DNA from 3 places in the Zooshikella ganghwensis genome. Region 1 is predicted to be linked to each of the others. Evidence: predicted binding sites of a transcription regulator. Region 1 holds the regulator's gene; each other region holds the start of a gene.
The links. The regulator sigma-54, encoded in region 1, starts transcription at its own class of promoters, with help from an activator protein. The targets are predictions, from matches to a motif close to TGGCACNNNNNTTGCTNT.
Positions count from the first base shown of each region.

Region 2: KHS79_RS11775 (PEP-CTERM sorting domain-containing protein) is a predicted target of sigma-54. The motif match lies at 1,759-1,776, and genes of this name have one in related genera.
Region 3: KHS79_RS00875 (PEP-CTERM sorting domain-containing protein) is a predicted target of sigma-54. The motif match lies at 4,333-4,350, and genes of this name have one in related genera.

Region 1 is NZ_JAEVHG010000002.1:418,639-424,980, forward strand. Features, by position in the region: gene KHS79_RS05680 (KpsF/GutQ family sugar-phosphate isomerase) at 1-376, shown strand, start outside; gene KHS79_RS05685 (KdsC family phosphatase) at 373-906, shown strand; gene lptC (LPS export ABC transporter periplasmic protein LptC) at 955-1,536, shown strand; gene lptA (lipopolysaccharide transport periplasmic protein LptA) at 1,520-2,035, shown strand; gene lptB (LPS export ABC transporter ATP-binding protein) at 2,040-2,765, shown strand; gene KHS79_RS05705 (RNA polymerase factor sigma-54) at 2,955-4,508, shown strand; gene hpf (ribosome hibernation-promoting factor, HPF/YfiA family) at 4,632-4,940, shown strand; gene ptsN (PTS IIA-like nitrogen regulatory protein PtsN) at 4,909-5,430, shown strand; gene rapZ (RNase adapter RapZ) at 5,613-6,342, shown strand, end outside.
Region 2 is NZ_JAEVHG010000007.1:23,782-30,123, reverse strand. Features, by position in the region: gene KHS79_RS11780 (flagellin N-terminal helical domain-containing protein) at 1-1,267, opposite strand, end outside; gene KHS79_RS11775 (PEP-CTERM sorting domain-containing protein) at 1,862-2,635, shown strand; gene KHS79_RS11770 (flagellar protein FlaG) at 2,799-3,185, opposite strand; gene KHS79_RS11765 (flagellin N-terminal helical domain-containing protein) at 3,351-5,378, opposite strand; gene KHS79_RS11760 (flagellin N-terminal helical domain-containing protein) at 5,790-6,342, shown strand, end outside.
Region 3 is NZ_JAEVHG010000001.1:205,759-212,100, forward strand. Features, by position in the region: gene KHS79_RS00860 (6-carboxytetrahydropterin synthase) at 217-1,068, opposite strand; gene bioA (adenosylmethionine--8-amino-7-oxononanoate transaminase) at 1,449-2,738, shown strand; gene pepQ (Xaa-Pro dipeptidase) at 2,742-4,091, shown strand; gene KHS79_RS00875 (PEP-CTERM sorting domain-containing protein) at 4,390-5,265, shown strand; gene KHS79_RS00880 (carbon storage regulator) at 5,955-6,275, shown strand.

The sequences.
Region 1 (6,342 bases):
AGTCGCAGATATTATGCATCAAGATGATCGCTTGCCTGCTGTTCGCTCAGGTACTTCGCTAAGAGATGCCTTACTGGAAATGACTCAACAAGGCTTGGGGATGACCGCTATTGTAGATGCTGATGGTTTACTGCAAGGAGTATTTACTGATGGTGACTTACGCCGAGCACTTGACCAGAGTGTTGATATTCAGCAAGCCACCATTGACAGTGTAATGACAGCAAAGTGCAAAGTCGCTCAAGCAGATATGCTCGCAGCACAAGCGCTCAACATTATGGAAAAGCACAAAATTAATGGTTTGATTGTGGTCGATGACAACCATAAAGCCATCGGTGCACTTAATATGCATGACCTTTTACGCGCAGGTGTAGTATGAACTTACAGCATTTAGCCACAAAAGCCGCTGCGGTTCGTTTGCTGGTATGTGACGTTGATGGGGTACTGACTGATGGTCGACTTTACTTTACAGAAGACGGCCAGGAATTTAAGACATTTCATACTCTGGATGGTTTAGGCTTCAAACTTTTGCAGCAAACTGGGGTCAAAATCGCTATTATCACTGGCCGAAAATCCAAAGTTGTCAGCCAGCGTATGGCTGCACTTGGTGTCGATATTGTTTATCAGGGGCGTGAAGACAAGCTGGTCGTTTTAAAAGAAATCCTTGAACAGCTTGAACTCACACCTGCACAAGTGGCCTATTTAGGAGACGACTTACCCGACCTCCCTGCAATCCGTTATGTTGGTCTGGGCCTAGCCGTTGCTAATGCAAATCCAACGGTAAAACACTATGCAGCTGGTGTCACCCAACAGCTTGGTGGACTTGGAGCTGCTAGAGAAGTATGCGAGTTTATAATGGCAAGCCAAGGTACGCTTGATGCCCAGCTAGCTCCTTACTTATGTTGTTAACATGACGCAACTGTCTTTGACTTCTTAACGCTATGAGCTTTGTTCACCATGGGCTTAAAACGTATTACTACACTGACATTATTACTCATACTGGGGTATGGCTTGTTTACTTTTTTAAACCAGCCAGATGCATTTAACTTAACCGCACCTAAAAGTGATAAAAAAGAAAATACTGCAGTTTCTCCAGATGTTTTTATGGAGTCTCCTGTTATTACCCAATATACAACAAAAGGTGAGCAAGACTACGTTGTTGTTGCTGAGAAAGTAAGTCACTTTCCTCATAATGATATTTCACTGATTGATCAGCCTGATATTTTGATTACGCGAAAACAAAGTAGCGACTGGCATACGACCTCACGGCAAGGAAGGATACTTCCTGGTGGAGATGTGATGGAACTCTGGGATAATGTCGTAATTAGGGAACAGAAAACAACTGGAAATCCTGGCATGATTATAACCACAGAGTTTCTGACTGTTTACGCAGAACAAAATCAAGCGAAAACCAAACGTCCAGTAACCATTAAAACTGACAACTCAGTTGTAAACGCGGTCGGCATGAATGCATATTTAGATGAGGAGCGTGTGGAGTTGCTATCCAATGTTAGGGGAACATATGAAGTGCAGGATTAACCTTTTCACACTAGGACTACTTTTTAGCCTTATAAGCCAGCAAACAGCCTGGGCTTTACCTGCTGATAGAGAAAAACCAATTCACGCAAAGTCTGATAGTGCTAATGCCGAAAAAGATGGTGTGCGTATACTGACGGGAAATGTTGTCATTACTCAAGGCACCATAAAAATTACTGGTCACAAAGTCACCATTTATACCGACAAACAGGGAAATATCAACAAAGTGATTGCTCTGGGTAGCCCAGCACACTATGAAGAAAAGCCTGAACCTAACAAAGAACTGATTCGCGCCTATGGCAAGCAAATCAACTATATGATTCCTCAAGAAAAAGTTGAAATTATTGTTAATGCTAAATTATTTCAGGAAGGCAATAAGTTCACAGGCAAGCGTATTGACTATAACATGAAAACCCAAACTGTGAATGCTAAAGGCGACTCTTCAAAAGCTGGCGGCAAGCAACGTGTTGAGATGATCCTGCAACCTACAAAGACGAAGTAACTCTATGCCCGTTCTACAAGCCACAAACCTGGCCAAAAGCTATAAAGGTCGTCAAGTTGTCAAAGAAGTCTCACTCCATATCGAAAGTGGTCAAATTGTTGGTCTACTTGGTCCAAATGGTGCGGGAAAAACAACCACTTTTTATATGATTGTTGGCTTGGTTCGATCAGATCATGGTCAAGTGCAAATAGATGAACACAATATTACACATCTACCCATGCATGGCAGGGCACGTGCAGGAATTGGTTATTTACCACAAGAAGCGTCTATCTTCCGCAAGCTGACCGTCAGCGAAAATATAATGGGTATTTTGGAAACCCGTAAAGACTTAAATCGTCAACAACGAGAAGAAAAACTTAACCATCTGCTTGAAGAGTTTAATGTCACTCACCTCAGAAATAGTATGGGTATGAGCTTATCAGGTGGTGAGCGTCGACGAGTTGAAATTGCTCGTGCACTGGCGACTGAACCCTCTTTCATTCTACTGGATGAACCTTTTGCTGGGGTTGACCCCATCTCAGTAAATGATATAAAAATGATAGTCACTCACTTAAAAGAAAGAGGCATAGGTGTACTGATTACGGATCACAATGTTCGAGAAACACTTGATATTTGTGAGTTAGCCTACATAGTAAGTGAAGGACAAATAATCGCTCAAGGTACAGCGAGTGATGTAATGGCCAACCAAAAAGTCAAGGATGTTTATCTTGGACATCAATTCAAAATCTAAGACAAGTAGCCTGGTCGCGCATATAATGTGTTAATGTATGAGATGCGGCCACTCATCATTATCACTCACTGTTTACTGAATAATTAATGTGGCAGCATTATTTCACCACAACGACAGGTAATGTTAGTGGCATACTAATAGATAAACTTTAGCATTTGCTTTGTTGCAGTGTAGGTAAATCAACTAACTATGAAGCCATCCCTAGTTTTAAAAATGGGCCAACAGCTGACAATGACCCCCCAGCTGCAACAGGCCATTAAACTACTTCAGTTGTCTACGCTTGACTTGCAACAAGAAATTCAGCAAGCCCTAGACTCAAACCCTTTGCTAGAACTTATTGAAGATACCTCTGATACTGGCTCAAATAGCGAGTCCAGTGACTCTTCTGATGAACATCAGAATGAGCTTACTCAACAAGCTTCCTCAAACTCCAGTAGTGACGACAACAGCACTGATACAGCCAACACCTCTTCCCAAGATCAAGAAAACGAAAGCAGTGATTCACTCTATGAAGACCAATGGGCTGAGCAAATCCCTTCTGAACTATCGGTAGATACTGCCTGGGAGGATGTGTATGACTCATTACCTCCTTCGACTGGAAACTCATCGTCCGGCTCCGATGAAGACTTTGACTATACCGCCAGAAACAGTACAGCAGAAACTATTCAGTCGCACTTACATTGGCAGCTTAACCTTACCCCCTTAAGTGATAACGACCGACTTATTGCAATAGCAATCATTGATGCTGTGGATGAAAGCGGCTATTTAACCTGTAGCCTTGAGGATATTCATGAAAGCTTTGATCCAGAGTTAGAAATTGACCTGGACGAAGTGGTTGTTGTACACCGATTATTAAAGCAGTTTGACCCGGTTGGTGTTGCCGCGCGTGATTTAAAAGAGTGCCTGTTAACTCAGTTGACGCAACTCAGTGCAGACACACCTTTTCTGGAAGAAGCAAAGCTAATTACCCAAAAGTATCTCCATTTATTAGGCAATCACGACTACAATCAACTTATGCGAAAAGCAAAGTTGAAAGAAGAGCAGTTAAAGCAAGCGATTTTGCTAATACAAAGTTTAAATCCACGGCCTGGCTCTGTTATTCAAGACGAGAACTCTGAATATATTGTTCCCGACGTTATTGTCCAAAAAAGAAGTGATCGTTGGACTGTAGAGCTAAATACGGATGCCACTCCCCGTCTTCGCATCAATGCCAGCTACGCTTCATTAGTCAAACGTGCAGATAGTAGCTCTGATAATACTTACATTAAAAATCACCTTCAGGAAGCCCGCTGGTTCATTAAAAGCTTGCAGAGCCGTAATGAAACATTAATGCGTGTAGCCAGCTGTATTGTTGAGCATCAAAAAGGCTTTTTAGAGTATGGTGAAGAAGCCATGAAGCCTTTAGTGCTTCATGACATTGCTGAAGCGGTTGGTATGCATGAGTCAACCATTTCAAGAGTAACTACTCAAAAATATATGCACACCCCTCGTGGTATATTCGAACTGAAGTATTTTTTCTCCAGCCATGTTAGTACATCATCGGGTGGAGAGTGCTCATCAACAGCAATCCGAGCCATCATAAAAAAATTGATTGCGGCGGAAAATGCACGAAAACCTTTATCAGATAGTAAAATAGCCAAGCTTCTGGAAGAACAAGGAATAAAAGTGGCAAGACGAACTATCGCCAAGTACCGAGAATCACTTTCTATTCCACCTTCTAACGAGCGAAAACGGTTGGTGTAAAAAAGCGTTATAGGGTGACAAACACCCCAGTTAGCCCCTTTTCAAGGAGGGGAGTGTGGAGTCAGTAGTAGTACACAGTTTCTACTGATAGACTGTAAATCGGATCACCTAGGAGATCGATGCATGCAAATAAACATTAGTGGTCACCACGTTGATATTACCGATCCGCTGCGCCAATATGTCATCAATAAATTTGAGCGTTTGGAGCGGCACTTTGATAACATTACCAATGTGCAAGTCACTTTAAGTGTCGAAAAACTTCGACAAAAAGCTGAGACCACTTTACATACACGAGGTGCAGATATTCGCGCTGAAGCGGAATCTGAGGACATGTATGCAGCGATTGACATGCTTGTCGATCGGTTGGATCGTCAACTTCTAAAACACAAAGAGAAAAACCTTGACCGTTTACAGGGCGCAGGAGCCCGTTAAACTGGCGATTGCTGGAGACTGTAAAAACGCAATGAAACTCGAACAGATTCTTGCCCCGGAGTGCACCGCTTGTGATGTTGAGGGTGGCAGCAAAAAAAGAACGTTAGAGCAAATTGCAGATATCCTGGCCGGATTCCGGCCAGGCATAGGTGCTAGCGAACTTTTTGATAGTCTTATTACCCGAGAGCGATTGGGCAGCACTGGATTTGGCAAAGGTATTGCCCTGCCCCACTGCCGATTAACTAACTGTGATAAACCCATGGCAGCCTTACTAAAACTGCGTGAACCTATTGAGTTTGATGCTATGGATAATCACCCTGTTGACCTAATTTTTGCACTTGTAGTCCCTGAAGAAGCCACCTCAGAGCATTTGGCGATTTTGCAACTTGTTGCCGAACGATTTGAAAATGCCAGCTTCAGAAACCGGTTACGTAATGCTCAAAGCAACCATGAGCTTTTTGAGCTTGCTATTGCTCCTCTTCCCAATTAACAAGCCACACACAACCAACTTATTTTAGCGTTTCGTCTTTATTTACACTAAATGACGGACTTCATTGTAGCTTGGCTACAACAAGAAGCTGTCATTTTGGTGTACACTATACTTGCTGTGTAATAATAATATGGCGCAATTAACTAAAGCCGACTCACTACCAGGGTACAGATTAAAGTCGTATGAAACTTGTTATCATTAGCGGTCGATCAGGTTCAGGCAAAAGTACGGGACTACATGTTCTTGAAGATCAAGGCTTTTTCTGTATTGATAATTTACCCCTGGTTTTACTTCCCGATTTAGCGAAAGAGCTGCAAAAGGCGTATTTAGACCGAGTAGCTGTAAGTATTGATGCTCGAAATATACGACAAGAGCTATCACGCTTTCCGGAAATAATTAACCGAATTAAGCAGCAGCAAGTTGATGCAGAAGTTATTTATCTTGATGCTGATGATGAAGAGCTATTAAAGCGATTCAGTGAGACTCGGCGAAAACATCCCTTAAGCAGCCATAACTGTTCATTGGCTGAAGCACTTAAAGCTGAACAACAGGTTTTAGACCCTATCTCTAACCTGGCTGATCTCACAATGGATACTACCGGACTTACCCTGCATGATTTACGGGATATATTTAATAAACGTGTAGCCAGTAAACAGGACAATAGTATTGCCCTTTTATTTGAGTCCTTTGGCTTTAAAAAAGGTGCCCCTAATGATGCAGACTATATTTTTGATGTACGCTGCTTACCCAATCCTTATTGGGTGAATCATTTACGACAGTACACGGGTAAAGATCAACCCATTAAAGAGTTTTTAATGGCTGAACCTCAAGTTGAAGTGATGTTTGAGGATATTTATAAGTTTATTGAGAAATGGTTACCTAGCTTTGAAGCCTGCAATCGAAGTTACCTTA
Region 2 (6,342 bases), on a different contig from region 1:
CAGCCTTTGATATTGCTGAGGCATTATTATTTGTAGTTGACGCTGTATCAAAAGAAGCCTGAGTTGGCCCTACAGCTACTCCATTCAATACAAGGTCACCTGTAACAAGAGCAGCATTTGTGACATTATTTCCTACAGCTCCACCATTTACGCCACTGAAAGTACCGACTTCAAAACCTGCATTATCGATGTTTCCAGTTGTCGTATCGACGGTAATATCCGATCCATCTTGCGATATTAGCGTATAGGTACCTATATACGTACCTGCTGCACCTAAACCTAACTGAGCTGCGGTATTACCAGAGCCATCAGCCAGCACAATATTTCGGCCATCATCAGCAGTTAAGGTAATACCTGTTGATGCATTTCCATCAAAGGCAGCAACAACGCCTGTTTGTCCAGACTTTTCATTTATCGAGTTGACAATACCTTCTAGGTTAGCTTGAGCTGTCAAATCAGCATCCCCTGAAATATTAATGCTAACCCCATTGATAACAATGTTGCCATCCTGGTCTGCACTGGTATATGAGCTTCCAGCGACAGAGTTAGCATCAACCCGAGCGATAACACCTGTTTGATCAGAAACTTTATTGACTGCTGCTGCTTTGGCAATCGCACTTTGATCCTGCGAACCAGTTGAAGAAGTGTCATCAACACCCGATGAAGCACCAACAGCAATGCCATTAATGACTAAATCCCCGGCAGCAAGAGCTGCAGCATTCAGGTCATTGGAGGATATTCCTGCTTCAAGTGATGAACCCAAGCTATCAGTAGATACTTTAGCGATACTGACGCCAATCGTATCTCCTAAATTAGCACCCGTTTGGAAAATCGTATTATCAAACGAACCATCTAATAGCTTTTTACCGTTAAAGTTGGTTTTTTCAGCCACATTTTCAATTTCTGAAATGAGCTGTTGAACCTCCTCGTTCAATGCTTCCCGGTCTATTTCAGTGTTACTACCGTTAGAGGATTGCAGTGCCAAGTCACGAATACGTTGTAAGTTTGTGGTAACAGAACTTAGTGCACCCTCTGCTGTTTGAGCCAGCGAGATTCCATCATTTGAGTTACGAATTGCGACATTGGTACCGCGGATTTGTGATTCAAAACGAGTCGAAATCGCCAGGCCCGCAGCATCATCTCGTGCGCTATTAATACGCAAACCAGATGAGAGCCGCTGTAATGCGGTATCCTGCGCAGACTGTGATCTATCCAGGTTACGCTGGGCATTCAGCGAGGCGATATTGGTATTAATTATTTGTGGCATGTCTCAAACTCCTGCTCACTACTTCATCCAACAAGCCATCTCATCAGGCCATCCCTTCATCCGAACTTGCGCACCGAACTCATGGCGATAACCTGTCTACTTCTGTTAGCGACATACCACAAAAAAACTTTAACTAATTCACAATATTTTTTTCATCAACCAGCATGTACCTGCGAAGGCCGTATTTAATAGGTGAGTTCCTTAGTTTCACCCTTAAAGCAACAACTGTTAGCTTTTTTTACACTTTAAGTTTTCTTGCTTATTTGGAATAAACACCTTTTTTTGAAAAACAACAAAATATAAGTGAGACGTACTTTTAATTTTTTGATTTTCATTAAATTAATCGTGAACAAAAGCATGGTCTTTTCTCAAAAAATATAAGTAAGTCACTATTTTTTCAGAACTTTATCACATTAACTTTTTTTTACATCGTTTTTTCACAACCCTAAAAAACAAATATAACTCATTGTTTTTATTATTTTTTTTAAATATGGCACAACATATGCTTATACCCATCGCTCGCAAGCATATTGTCTTTTGAAGTAACTCACAGAGTTTTTATTACGCGCCAAAGGCGTTATAGGGAGATTCTAAATGAATAAATTAGCTGCATTGTTTGCTACAACAGTTGTTGCAGTGTCTTCACAAGTTATGGCTTCACCTTTAGGTGCTGACCTGACTATTTATGATGGTAATTCTCAATCAGGTTCATATAACAACTGGTACGGCAAGCAAGAAGACCAGGAAGTTGAAGTTGGCCAGTCTGGTACTCAACTATTTGATACTGAAGCTTTTGTCAAAAGCAACAACTACCAGGTTGGCCTTGTAAGTGGTTTTAACTTACAAAACGGTCATGGTGGTTATGCATCTGGAGATATCTTTATTGATCTAGATGGTGATTTTTCATCAAACACAGGTGCTTACGGTCCTGGTCAACAAGTAAAAGATACTTTTGGTTATGACTATGTGCTTGATATCGACTGGAATCAGTTAACTTACACTGTATTCAAATTAGATGCTAACTCAGAAACGTTGACAACTACTTTGAACAACCACCAATTCTCTAACCCATGGGCTTATGCAGGTGGTGGTCAGCAAGTAACTACAGGCTCTTTCACTCTTGATCTGTTGACTGATGCTCAAACAGGTTTTGAAGGTGATGCAGAAGTTGGTCAAGCTTCTCACTATTATGCTAACGGTTTTGACTTAAGCTTCTTAGGTGAAGGAACTGATTTCTGGCTACATTACACAATGGAATGTGGTAACGACTTACTTCACGCTAAAGGCACAGTACCTACTCCTTCAGCTTTAGCATTGATGGGTCTAGGTCTTTTAGGCTTAACTCGTATCCGTCGTAAAAAAGCATAAAATAAGCTTAAGACAAATAAATCAAATTTGTCTTTTCTTAGTTAAGCTTTTTAAATAGTCGCCATTGGGCGGCTATTTTTTTTTCTTTTTCGACGTACAAGCAAATACAGATAGTTAATATAAAAATATAATATTTTAATCATACTAAAACCTATCCAAACTGCTAGGCTTGCTGTTTAATTAATATTAAATCGCCATGCTCTTTAAGATTTTTTGCTAAACGTAATGCAATCTCCTCAGGAATCTGTCGAATTATTTCCTCAGACGCTCGATCAACCACCGAAATAACCACTCTCCCGGCTTCATCATCAATTTTGAAAAAAATATCCCTTTGCATCGCTGACACAAAATCATTTAATTGTTCAACAGCTTCAGCAACTCGCTGCTCATTAATTGCTGTAGGTTGGTTAAGGCGCTGTGGCACAATATTTTCTGAATGTGGTTGCTCCCCCTGTTGAGTCTTATTTGTCGTGTTTAACGACGGCTGCCTTTTAGTATCATCAACAGTCGGTGTAACCACAGGAGAACCTATTGGCGTTATACCTCCCATGATAGTTTCCTCTTTGTATTATCAAGCCCAAACCACCAAGAGGTCTGGGCTGATTATTAATACACTAAAAACCGTTTTCCACTTCCCTCTTGGAGGGTATCGCAAACCTACTGCGCTTCGCTCCTGACTTTTTGCGACACCCTCTTTGCTATGAGGATTAATCTACTATTGCAGTAAAGACAACACCTGTTGGGGTTGAGCATTAGCTTGCGCCAACACCGAAATACCTGCTTGCTGTAGTACTGTAGCACGACTCATTTCAGCGGTTTCAGCGGCAAAGTCAGCATCTAAAATACGTGAGTTTGCAGCAGATAAGTTTTCACTATTAACCGATAAATTACTGACTGTTGATAAAAAGCGGTTTTGTAAGGCACCCAGTGCAGAAATTTGCTCAGAGACTTTACTGATTGCATTGTCAATGGATATTAACGCATCATTTGCGCCACTCAAGGTGGATATATCTAAATCATCCAACAACTGTCCTGCTTCTTGACCTCCAAATGTACCTATTTGGAAACCTGCCCGGCTGATCGAACCTGTATTTGAGGTGAGCGTAAACTGCCCTGCTGAAGTCAGTGACACTGAACTATAAGTGGTTGCCACGGAAAAGCCAGCATTTGCAACAGTGTTTATCGCGCTTACATCAATATTTCTGCCATCATCAGCGGTCAACCGGAAAGTACTTCCAAAGGCTTCTGCTTTAACACCAGTCTGTCCTGACTTTGAGTTAACTGCATTTATAATCGTGTTTTGAATATCACTCGCAGAGTCATTTGCACCATAAGCGATTTGGATATCGACACCATTAATCACCACATTACCACTCTGGGCAGTACCTGTAGTAATCGTACCTCCCGTAACAATGGTGGCATTTGCTTTTGCAGTAACACCTGATTTTTCACTCACCGCATTAATAGCCGCTGCTTTAGCGATAGCACTTGCAGCATTACCTGTCGTTGATGATGAATCAAATGATGTTAATGAAGCACCCACTGCTACACCATTAATGACTAAATCACCAATCGAAAGTGCTGTACTTGTAACATTATCACCAACAGAACCACCATTAACTCCGCTAAAAGAACCTACCTCTAACCCGGCATTATCAATATTACCTGTGGTTGAATCGATATTAATATCTTCACCATCTTGTGAAATTAATGTAAAGGTACCAAAGTAAGTCGTATTTCCTGTTGCTAAACCAAAGTCAGCAGAGGCATTTCCTGACACATTTTGAATATCGACATTTCTCCCATCTTCAGCAACCATTGTAATTCCAGTCGTTGCGTTTCCATCAAATGATGCAACAACACCTGTTTGACCTGACTTTTCATTAATTGCTGTAACCACCGCTTCTAAATTGGCCTCGGTGCTTAAAGCATTATCAGTGACTAAATCAATTGTCACACCATTAATGGTGATTTGCCCGGTTTTATCATCCGTATTGGCGTACGTACCACCTGCAATAGTCGCTGCATTGACTTTGGCAATGACACCTGTTTGTTCAGATATTTTATTAATTGCTGCCGCTTTAGCAATTGCACCACGTTCTTGGTAGTTTGTGGATGATGTATCATCAGAACCTGAAGAGGCACCAACAGCAATACCGTTAATAACCAAATCACCCGCATTGAGCTGACTATTACCCGTTAAGGTAGAAGAAATGCCTGCTTCAAGGGCTGTACCTAGTGAATCTGTGCTAGTTCTTTCAATGCTTACCGAAATGGTATCACCTAAGTTGGCCCCTGTTTGAAATAAGGCATTTGAAAAAGAGCCATCCAAGAGGTTTTTACCATTAAAGTTGGTTTTATCTGCCACACTTTGAATTTCAGCAACCAACTGCTGTACCTCTTGATTTAATGCATCACGGTCAATATCTGTATTACTGCCGTTGGCTGATTGCAAAGCAAGCTCTCTCACACGCTGTAAGTTACTGGCGATGGAATTTAATGCTCCTTCTGCTGTTTGCGCTAAGGAAATACCATTATTTGCGTTTTGTATCGCAACTGTCGTACCACGTATTTGCGAGGTAAAACGAGTAGAAATTGCTAACCCTGCAGCATCATCCTTCGCACTATTAATTCTCAAACCAGACGACAAGCGCTGCATAGCTTGTTCTTTAGCCGACTGAGAAATATCTAAATAACGTTGTGCACTGAGTGAGGCAAGGTTGGTATTAATGACCTGAGGCATGTGATCGCTCCTTACTTAGTCAGTTACTCCCTTTACCAACACACCTCAAATACTACCTTTGGGGAGAGCTAATGTTCCGTTGTATTTCTAATAACGACCACACACTGATTTTCTTTAGTTTTTTTCCTTACTTTTTTTTATTAATATTCACTGTCGTATAACCATCATTTAGCTGACAATAATTTTTAATGTAATTATTTCTTCGTCTGTTTCTCGGCATTTTTTTGCCGCCACTAATGATAAAAAACACATCAAGCTTCGTATTATTTTGAAAACAGTAGCTTTTTATCCAATGGCATAAGAGTTGCTATTTGGCTATTAGCCCAAAAGCAGTCTCAATTTTTAATTAAGGGATGTCGTCAATGTTGTAGAGCCTACCACTCGGCACCATTAAGGCAGGAGACAAGGAACATGCCACAGGTTATAAATAGTAATATTCCCTCGTTGAATGCTCAACGCAATTTAAACCGCTCTCAAAGCCAATATGCCGTTGCCTTACAACGTTTATCTTCTGGCTTGAGAATTAATAGTGCCAAGGATGATGCCGCAGGGCTAGCAATAGCAACTCGTTTTGATGCCCAAATTACTGGACTAGGCGTTGCCATTCGTAATGCAGGTGACGGCGTTTCATTAGCACAAACTGCCGAAGGTGCTCTTGGGGCAATGCAAGACAATTTACTGCGCATCCGTGACCTTGCTCTACAAGCTGCCAATGCCTCTAACAGTGCACTAGATCGTGAAGCATTAAATGCAGAAGTACAACAGTTGAAAGCGGAAGTACAACGCTTATCAGACCAAACTAATTTTAACGGTACCAAGCTACTTGATGGCACATTTAAAGATGTTACATTTCAAATTGGTGCCAATGAAGGGGAAACAGTTAGCTTTGGGATTGATGGCGCCCGCGTCGATGAGTTGGGTGCAGCACAAACCGTTGGGGTGAGTGCAAGAGGCACCACCAATG
Region 3 (6,342 bases), on a different contig from region 1:
CAGATTAGCTAAATACTGGATATAAGAAAGTCAAAAATACTAATTTATTCGCTGTGTGAATAGCTTGCTATAATGGCTGCTCTGTATCCGGACTTGGTTTTAGTGAAAGCACTAAGATACCCTCGGTGATCCGTATTTTTGAGGGCATCTTTAAACCTTTATTTTTGTTTTTATTGCGTTGCGTTATGCGATAAAGAATGAACAATCAATCATAGGTTATGCAGTAGCAATGGCCCCTTTTTTGTACCCCTCATAGGCATGAACAGTAACCTGATGACTAGGGTAATCTTTTTTTATTTCTTGTGCTAAGTGTTGGGCTATCAGTTCAACAGTGGTGTCCGTTTGGAAAAAATAACAGCATTTTTTATTAATTGTCAATTCAAAATAGCCCTGTGGGGCTTGGTAGCCACATTTGATATATCTAAAGCCTTTATTTTCAAATTCATCCAAAATATCTGCTTCAGTAACAAGATAAATATCCTGCCATTTTTTAGACCACTGAGATGCTAGCTGTGGACTGGTTTGACCATCTAGCTTAACTTTGAGTGGCGATCGATGTCCATGAGCAATACGTTGGCAGTCGCCATGGTGTTTTTTTAAGCCGTGACTGTAATGATAATAGGCTTCTTGAATGGATTGGGGATATAGGTTTACAGATACTGAGTCCACATTATCGGGTACCACACTTTTTAGATGCTCTTCAACAACGGCCTTTAATGTTGATGGTGTGATTACATCAACAGGAATTGGCACAATGGCAGCATTAGGTGCTTGACAGTGAAGGATACCGTTTTGGGAAGTCTCAAGCATTACTTCACGAATATCTCCATGATCAACGAGCTGTATCGCTTTGGACTTTGAAGGAACAACCAGTGTATGGTCAATAGTGCTGTCAATCGCTTGTTTGATATCTTTTTTGACATTACCAAAGTCAAACACCATACCTTGTTCATTAAGTGAGCCATCAAGTACCACGTCGACTAACCAGCTTTCGCCAACGAGACCACGCTCAGGGCATAAATAGGAGAAGTCTATAACGGTCAACTGTTCAACAAATAAAGAGGCCATAAAACTAAAGTCTACTGATTAAACAAGTGATTTTACCTTATTCTGAGGTAACGAAAACACCCTCACTTTGTGTTGACTGTGCCTTTATTAAAAATAGTTCAATACACGGTAGATAATAAGCTACGCCTATTAGCTATTGAATCAGGCATCCAGGGAAGGATTTACGGTGTGTTCGGTGGGGGTTTTGCAGACTTTGGACATGGAGCTTTAAAAAGTGGTTTTGGTTTTAAAGGAAAATTTATATGCGATCGCCCTGGTTATTGATGAAGTGGTTGAGATATCAGTAATCAGTCGTTAGCATCTTTTTTACTGGTGTGTCTTTTGGTTTAACGCCTCAACATTAAATACTTATGGTAGGTAGATAAAGGAGTAAACATTTGATTAAGCCACAACTGTCTGAGGATGACCTGTGTTTTGATGCCGACCATATTTGGCACCCCTATACCTCAATGCAAAACCGTTATCAGATGTTTCCAGTTGTTTCCGCTGAAGGGGTTCAACTGACGCTGAATGATGGACGACAGTTGATAGATGGTATGGCATCTTGGTGGTCGGTCATTCATGGCTATAACCACCCTAAACTTAATGAGGCTATTCAGCAGCAGTTAGGGCTGATGGCGCACGTGATGTTTGGTGGGTTAACCCATAAGCCTGCTATTGAGCTGGCCCGAAAATTAATTGCAATATCTCCAGAACCTCTGCAACAGGTCTTTTTTTCTGACTCAGGCTCAGTGGCCGTTGAAGTGGCTATTAAAATGGCGTTGCAGTATCAGCAGGCAACAGGAAATACCCAGAAGAGGCGCTTGCTGACAGTAAAGCGGGGTTATCATGGTGATACTTTTTCTGCTATGTCGGTTTGCGATCCTGAACAGGGAATGCATACGTTATTTCAGGGGGTGCTCCCAAAGCAGCTCTTTGCTCCAGCACCTCAAAGTCCCTTTAAAGGGGCATGGCAACCTGAAGAATTGGCTACAGTAAAACAATTATTCGCGCAACATCATGCAGAGATAGCAGCCTTTATTATTGAGCCTATTGTCCAGGGTGCAGGAGGGATGCGCTTCTATGCACCAGAATATTTGGCTGAAATTAGAAAGCTTTGTAACCAGTATCAGGTTTTGCTTATAGCGGATGAAATCGCCACGGGATTCGGTCGAACGGGTAAACTTTTTGCCTGTGAGCATGCTGGCGTAGCGCCAGATATTTTGTGCTTGGGGAAAGCGCTGACAGGTGGATACATGTCGTTTGCAGCAACGTTGTGCTCGGATGAGGTCAGTCAGGCAATTTCCAAGGATGGAGTGTTGATGCATGGTCCTACGTTTATGGCGAACCCTCTTGCTTGCAGTGTTGCTAATGCCAGTGTTGATCTACTCTTGGCACAAAACTGGTCAAGCACTATTGCATCGATAGAACAAGAACTTATAAAGGGTTTAGCCCCCTGTTCCACTTTATCTCAGGTGGCGGATGTTAGAGTCTTAGGGGCAATAGGTGTTGTGGAGTTACAACAGCCTGTTGATATGCATAGGGTTCAGCCTATGTTTGTAGAGCAGGGGATATGGGTGCGCCCCTTTGGTAAATTAGTTTATGTTATGCCACCTTATATTATTTCAAAAGAGCAGCTTGCCTTGCTTTGCCAAGGAATTTGCAACGTGATTACTCGGTTAGGGGGATGATTAATGGAAGCTCAAGGATCGTATGACTGGCAAACTTTATACCAGACGCATGTCGCTGTGCTAATGGAGAGACTGCAAAAAAGTTTAAATGAAAATAAATTTGATGGCGTGCTTATTTACTCAGGGACATCACCTGTAGCATTTCGTGATGATAACAATTATCCCTTTAAAGCTAATCCTCACTTTAAACATTGGCTGCCATTACCAGAGCAACCAGGCTGCATGTTGTGGATAACTCCAGGTATTAAACCAATACTTTTTTTTCTGCAGCCGCAGGACTTTTGGCATGCAGCTCCACCTGAACCTGAAGGTTTTTGGATCAATGAATGGGATATTAAAATTGTACACACTATATCTGAAGTCCGGCAACAATTAGCCATTGATTGGAACAAAATAGCGTTTATTGGTGAAATTACCGATGATTTATTTGATTGGCCTGTTCAGCATATTAACCCGAAAACATTGCTTGCAAATTTGGAATATATGCGGGCATATAAGACAGAGTATGAGCAGCATTGCTTAAAAATGGCGAATATTCGAGCGGTTAAAGGACATCGTGCGGCTTATCAAGCTTGGTGCTCAGGAAAAACAGAGTTTGAAACACACTGTGCTTATTTATTGGCCTGCCAGTTAAGAGAAAGTCAGTTGCCGTATGATAGTATTGTTGCGTTTAATGATCACGGTGCTATTTTGCATTATGATCATTACCAAACATGTGCATCTGCAGAAATAAACAGCTTTTTGTTGGATGCGGGCGCGGTATATAATGGTTATATTGCAGATATTACACGGACTTATTGTGCGGATGAGTCACATGTTTTTGGTGAGCTTATCCAAGCGCTTGATCTTGCTCTGCAAAAAATAATTTCAGAAATTAAACCTGGAATTTCTTTTGTTGACTTACATGAAAAAATGCATGAAGCGGTAGCTGTATTGTTACATCAGTTTGAAATAGTTCATCTGCCTGTAGAACAAATAATGCGGGATGATATTACCCAGGTATTTTTTCCACACGGACTTGGCCACTTAATTGGTGTACAAACCCATGATATTGGTGGGAAGCAGAGGGATATCAGTGGTGAAATGTTAGTGGCACACTCCAAACATCCTTTTTTACGTTTATTACGACCATTAGATATTAATGTTGCTACTACCATTGAACCAGGTATCTATTTTATTCCAATGCTATTAAAGAGGTTGCATCAAAGTACGAGTACTAAGCATATTAACTGGGCGTTGATTGATGCATTGTGTAGTTTTGGGGGGATTCGTATTGAAGATACCATTATTATCAATGAGCATGGAGCAGAAAATATTACGCGAAATGCTTTTAAGTTAATATCTGAGTTGTGATTTTTTTTGTAATTTTATATGCCGGTAAAACTACTAACAAAATAAAGTGGTTTTGCTGGTTTTTTGTGTAGTTCTATCTTTATAGAAATATTTAATTCATAAAAATGACTTCTTTATATTGTGGTTTTTGTTGCAGTATTTGTCGTGTGTTTTTACACATTTAAATTAAACTGTTATGTAGCAATCATGAAATAATATATTTTTTTTGTAAAGACAAAGGCTTAGTTGATATTACCCTTTCTGGCACAGTAATTGTTATTAGGCAGTGGTAGCATGAGCTTCTATAAAGGGTAAAAAAATGACAAAGCTGAAACCACTGATTTATGCCTGCGCATTAACTGCACTGAGTGGCGGTATGACGTATGCAGATAATATTTTTCTTGATGTTGGAACGAGTTTTAATGCAGTAGATGCAGATTCCAGAACTGATGACTTCGAAAAGTTATTATTTAGTGTTATTGCCACTTCGACTTATACCATTGATGATAATATTTTTGGTGGTGATGATACAATATTGGATACTGGTGACAAAGTAGTTGATACTGGCACCTCAAATATTGGTTCTTTAGAGACGAGCTCTGCAACTGCTTTAGTTGGGCCTGCATTAGAAGGCTTTAACAATGACTGGGGATTAGATATAGATTATACAATCAGTGGTTATTCTGTCGTAGGCCCAGGTGGTATTCCTGATGAGTTAGCGGCAGTCTTTACTTCAGGCACGGCAAGTATCTTTTTTGATGACTTTATGGGTACTGATACTAAAGTATTAGAATTAGACCTTACATCAAGTATGATTGAACCCACAAATGTACTATTGACAGGAATCGTTGACTACAGTTGGTGTGAGCCAGCATGCTCAACATTTGTTAAAGAGTTCTTTAATTTCTCTGATCCCATTGCCGGTGAGAATGCTTTTTATGATATTTGGGCTCTCGATATCGTGCCTCCAATAAGCATTATGTGGCGTCTAGATACTAATATTGATGAAGCCTCTGTTGTGGCGCCTGAGCCTATTTTTGAGGGATCTACAACATGGACGCGTGAAACAGAGTTATCACCAACCATTCAATTTGTACCTGAACCTGGTACTTATGGAGCAATGCTGCTGGGTTTAGGGGCTTTGCTTTTCTCGCAGCGTCGTCGAATGACTTACGCTTTTACAGATAAGCGTTAACATTGATTTCTCTTGCTTTGTTTATATTAATAAGTAGGCGTTAATAAGCACAATGGAGTGTGCTTAACCTCCCAGTTTTTTCCCTTCTAACCTTAGCAGGTCAAATGAATATAAAAATAGTTTGCGATGAGTAGAGGCTACGCTAATTTAAGCATTGCAAACCAACTTTCCGCTATACCTCAATCACGTTAAAAAGGTAATTTGTTGTATTTCCTTGAAATGGGGGTAAGGCCTTTGAAAATCGTAAGTTAACTTTCCATCAAAGTGAATTTTACAACAATAAAAATATATGTGATTGTTTTATCTGATTTAGTGTGGCTTGGTAGCTACGAATGGGCAGTATAGCGTGTACTTTTATATATAAAGTGTAAACTTTGATGCATTCTTGATGTTCTTTGTATAACTATGCGGTTAAGCACAGCAAGTAAAATATGGTTCAATAAAATAAGACCTAGGTTGTTTGATATCCTTCATTGATGATTTTTAGGATTGTTTGTGGGTTTACCTATACCCTTTACAAATCATTTTTGGGGTTTGTTGTTGGTGTTTTATACCTCAGTCACTTATTAATATTAAGTTCTGGGAGGTTCATCACTTGAGGGTTCCCTAAAAAAACTTTGTTTGGGGGTATAAATCACAATACTTATATACCCATTACCAACGAAATACACTTCATAAAGGGACTTTTTATGCTGAGTTTAACGTTAAGTAGTGATCAAGCTATCTGTATTGGCAATGATATATTGATAGTGTTCGAGTCTGTTTGCGAAAGCAGGCAGCGAGTTAAAATTAAAACGTTTGCTCCCAAAGAAGTATCGATCAAGCGGTTAGAAATTTACGAGGATCGAGACCGGGTTGAAAAAGATTTAAAAGAATATTTCACAAAAATTAGGCGAAGACGAACAGGTCGTATTACTAAAAAGCCTTATCGATATAATCGTTCAGAATCTAATAAAGCTAAAATTCATTTTAAAAAAAGACGACATTTAAACATTGGTGTTGATAACTGACAAAATATATAATTATTGTGTTGCTTATCACATAAACGTTAAGAGCCATGTTATGGCTTTATAGTTC